2 regions of the Gracilibacillus sp. JCM 18860 genome follow, and region 2 is predicted to be linked to the other one. Evidence: predicted binding sites of a transcription regulator. Region 2 holds the regulator's gene; the other holds the start of a gene.

Region 1 (2,416 bases), 1.3 Mb from region 2:
TCGAGTTTATTGTAGATCGTTAAGCAGCTAGGATCGTGTTCAAGGAGCTTCTCCCACAACGAAATGATGCAGTCATCAGGTAATAGGTCTTCGATTAATGTATCGAATTGCTCTATAGCTGAAATGCTAATAGGAGGCAGATTTTGAAGGATATGATCATAGTTAGCAAAAAGTATATCAAAAACTCTGTCTTCTTTTTGTAATAATCGTATCACTCGGTTAAATTGGGTAGTAGATAATTGTTGTTGAGAAAGCTTTGCTTCTAGATAAAGGGCGTCGTTATCGAAGGAAAGATCTGTCATTTCATCATACAGAACTTTATATTTTTGAAAATCTATGTGATGGATCATGTCACTTGCAAATCGATCATGAGGTCGTACTTGTGCATAAGTTATGAGGGTACTAAACGCTTTTTTTAGTTGTCCATTTCTTCTATATTGGTAGAAAACTTTTTTGCAAAGTGCTTGAATCTTCTTCTCATTAATAAAGTTGTCGAACATGGATAGTATATATAGCATTTCGTTATCGTTATATTTATCTTTTAGTTTTTGAAACATTTGATTGAATGAAATGGTGCGATAGTTTTGAATAGTGGATACAAAAGCTTCAGTGAGAGGGTGTGTAGCATTGTAAGTAGTTCCATAACGGTATGCAGTAGCTAAAAAGCTGTTCCTTCTTACTTCGGTAGTTTTCTTACCATTTATACACTTATTCTTATAAAAAATCACTGTGTAATATTGATTGTTTTTACTAATAGCATCTAATATTTTGGCCTGTTTGAATATCGTTAATTTTGTTACTGTCATTGGGATTTTTTTCTTGTTATGATGTAAAAGGTTAATTTTGACCATATAAAACAACTCCTTAATACCAGGATACGTTTATTTTAACATAGTTAATTTTTTCAATAAAGCGGGACTTTAACATTAATAGATAGAATTAGTCGTAGAGCTCGGTTAAATGTAAATTGTTTGTAATGTTTTATGGAAATGAGATATTTATGGATACGGTTATGCTATGATAGAAAAAAAGCTAACTAGGAGGAATACAATGCTAAAAGAAGTGATTTGGTCAATAATTTTAGCATTAGCCTTTATTTTTATCCCTTTTGGAGTTGTTATATAAAATATAGATACTTAATCAATAGAGCCAATCTACTATAGTAGGTTGGTTTTTGTTTTTTAAATTTAAAGAAAAAAATTTGAGCAAAAGTCTTGAAAGTCAAAAAAGGTCAAAGTATAATATGAGTTACATAAAGGTCAAATATAGTCAAAGTCAAATTGACCTTTAAAATTGAAGGAGGAATGAATGATGAAATGTCAGCATTGTGGTATTCGTCAAGCAACAATTAATGTAAGCCTTCGATTTAATGACCAAACACAATCCTTGCATGTATGTGAGACATGCTTTCAAGAAATACAAAACAAAGCACAAAATCCATCTGGAATGTTTGGAGACAAAGGATTTGAAGGCTTCTTTGCAGGAGGAGCAAGTGGTTCTCATAAGGCAACTTCCAGTACTTATACGACGAATGGATCTAACGGAAATGGGTTACTAGATCAACTTGGTAAAAATTTAACAGATGCAGCAAGAGCAGGTTTAATTGATCCTGTTATTGGGCGTGATAATGAAGTGAAGCGAATAATAGAAACATTAAATCGTAGAAATAAAAACAATCCTGTACTAATTGGTGAACCTGGTGTTGGGAAAACAGCAATTGCTGAGGGATTAGCACTAAAGGTTGTGGAAGGAAATGTTCCAGCTAAGCTTTTAAATAAAGAAATCTATATCCTTGATGTCGCATCTCTTGTAGCTAATACAGGGGTTCGAGGACAATTTGAAGAAAGAATGAAACAACTTGTATCAGAGTTGCAAGAACGTCAAAATGTTATTCTTTTTGTTGATGAAATTCATTTGTTAGTTGGGGCAGGAACTGCTGAAGGATCTCAAATGGATGCAGGAAACATCCTAAAGCCAGCATTAGCACGTGGTGAGCTTCAATTAATTGGAGCTACTACCTTGAAAGAATATCGAAAAATTGAAAAGGATGCAGCACTTGAACGTAGATTCCAGCCAATTATCGTAAAAGAGCCTAGCATGGAGGAAGCTGAGCAAATCTTGCTAGGGTTGAAAGAACGATATGAGAACTACCATAAAGTTAGCTATCCAGATGAAGTACTTCGCGCTGCAGTAGTACTATCTAAACGCTATATTCAAGATCGTTTCTTACCTGACAAAGCAATTGATCTACTTGATGAAGCTGGGGCTCGTTTAAACCTAGCGGTAGCAGAAACAGACCATGATTCATTACAGCAACGACTTGATGAAATTGCCAAAGAAAAAATGGAGGCAGCAGAACAAGAGGATTATGAACGAGCAGCAAATCTACGCCACCAAGAGATTAAATTAGAGAAAA
Region 2 (2,416 bases):
CTGTTCATATTGTGTAAAACTACGATGATTGAATTCTTTTTCTAAAAAATATAAGATACCTTCAAGATGCTCTTCATTTGCAATTAAAGGAAATGGTGACTGTTCAAAGTTTCGAGCTAGTCGAATGCGACTGCTCATCACAATATCACTATCTGGTCCATCTTCCTTTAACCATGGACTAATGGCTTCATTGATAAATTGTTCAAGCCCCATTAAGCATCACCCTCCCCTTTTTGGTTTAGGTTTTTTTCTAGCTGTCTTATTTGATCACGAATGTTCGCAGCTTCCTCAAATGCCTCATCAGCAATTAGTTGTTGGAGTTTCCATTTTAAGTTTCTTAGCTGCTTCCTTTCATAAATATCCGCACCTACACGTTTCGGAACCTTTCCGTCATGGGTTGTATTTCCACTATGAACTCTACGAAATATTGGATTTAAATGACTAGAAAACGTCTCATAACAAGTGGCACATCCAAATTTTCCAATTCGTGTGAACTCTTGATAGGTCATACCACATTTTTCACATTGGAGATCTTGCTCCATTGAATGATGTGGAGATGATGTATGGAAGGCATCTGAATCAAATTGAAAAAGCCCTGATAACAGATTGTGTAAGGAATAGGATTCGTCTTCAGGAGGTACATAGCCTTTTTCCTTCGCACACTGATGACAGACGTGAATTTCCTTTTTCTCTCCATTAATCACCTGAGCAAAGTGAAGTGTTGCAGGATTCTGTTGACATTCTTGACATTCCATAAGAACACCTCCTAAGATTCATATTTTAAGGATTGTAGCATTGCTGCCATAATTCTAGCTCGCAACTCATCTCTCAAGGGTAGCTGGAAGGATAAGATATTACGATTCAATGCAGCAACCATTAACTTCGCTTCTCTTGTCGTAATAAGCTCCTCCTCCAGTAATCGCTCCAATATATTGGCGGCCTTCTGCTGGGAGATTTTCGGTAAAATCATCTCAATAATTTCATCGATTAACTTTGCTTTATCGTCATTGGTAATTTTACTAATTCTAATATAACCTCCACCGCCACGCTTACTCTCGACTAGATACCCTTTTTCTAAAGTGAATCTTGTATTGATCACATAATTAATTTGAGAGGGTACACATTCAAAACGATCCGCAATCTCGCTACGTTTAATCTCAATGATTTTCGTTTGATTGCTTTGCAATACTTCCTTCAAATATTCTTCAATAATATCTGAAATATTGCGCATTTTCCCTCCTCCTATCTGACTTTGACTATATTTGACTATATTATTATTATACTGCATGTGAGGACGGATGCAACTATAATGTTCCTAATTATTATTGCCTTTTTTCCACTATTAGAAACATGTTTTTGGAATTTTATGCTAAAAGCAAGACTTACATCCGTGGGTATGCTTCTTTTATTGAAACTTCATTTTTATTTTCTTGACATCATCTTGCTCTAGTAGCCATTCATGAAGGTTATCGCGGTTTTTCTGATGGGTAACATCAATATACATTTTAATCCGTCTGTTTCCTTCTTCATCATTTGTAATGTCAAACTGCTTGACTTCAATTGGAAATGATTGTATTTTTTCAAGAATTTTAGCCGTATTTTTGTCTTTTGCTACTTTTATTTCAAATGAAATTTGATGTCTTTTTCTATGAATCTGTTTTTCCCACTTATTCAAAACAACTAGGCTAACAAGAATGATCACCGTCGTGACAATGGCCTCTTTATACATGCCTATACCGATAATTAACCCTAATCCGGCAACTGCCCATATAGATGCTGCTGTGGTTAGGCCTCGAATCGTTCCACCATTGACAATAATTGTTCCAGCCCCGAGAAAACCAATCCCACTGATGACATAGGACGGGATTCTCGCAGGATCGAAACGGATGTTATCATAATTTTCGATAAAATAATCAAAGCCATTTATCGATAATAGCATCATAAGACAAGAGCTAATGCCAACTAATATATGTGTACGAAATCCTGCTGAATGTTTATTTAGCTCTCGTTCGAATCCTATTAATCCGGATAGTAATAAAGCAATAGCTAATTTTGAGATCGACTCTATGAATTGTGCATCAAAGATATCTTCAAGCAAATATCTCACTCCTAAGTGCGGTAATTTTAGTTGATAATTCATTTATACCCTATTTCTAATCAAAATATTTCATGTTATTAAAGTTTATCTATAGAAAAAAATCACCCAATGGATGATTTTAAAAAAAGTCTGGAAAATATGTCTGTTTATTAGGAATGATCGCATCTAATGTTTGAATTGCCGTCACATCTCCTTGAATCAGTTGGAGGCCAGCTAAATTTGTTGCGTTTTGATAACTTAATAGGATAGAAGTTAATTGCTGAACGGAACAATAAATATGTTGACATTTCCCGTCGGGTTTATCTCTACTGACGACGA

The links. The regulator CtsR, encoded in region 2, represses protease genes until heat stress. The targets are predictions, from matches to a motif close to ATGGTCAATAAAGGTCAAACA.
Region 1: ACZ5R4_RS07800 (ATP-dependent Clp protease ATP-binding subunit) is a predicted target of CtsR. The motif match lies at 1,218-1,238, and genes of this name have one in related genera.

Annotation. Positions count from the first base shown of each region.
Region 1 is NZ_AP043868.1:1,503,904-1,506,319, reverse strand. It holds gene ACZ5R4_RS07805 (tetratricopeptide repeat protein) at 1-851, opposite strand, end outside; gene ACZ5R4_RS07800 (ATP-dependent Clp protease ATP-binding subunit) at 1,312-2,416, shown strand, end outside.
Region 2 is NZ_AP043868.1:2,769,012-2,771,427, reverse strand. It holds gene ACZ5R4_RS14015 (protein arginine kinase) at 1-213, opposite strand, end outside; gene ACZ5R4_RS14010 (UvrB/UvrC motif-containing protein) at 213-755, opposite strand; gene ACZ5R4_RS14005 (CtsR family transcriptional regulator) at 767-1,231, opposite strand; gene ACZ5R4_RS14000 (MgtC/SapB family protein) at 1,406-2,098, opposite strand; gene ACZ5R4_RS13995 (GNAT family N-acetyltransferase) at 2,217-2,416, opposite strand, start outside.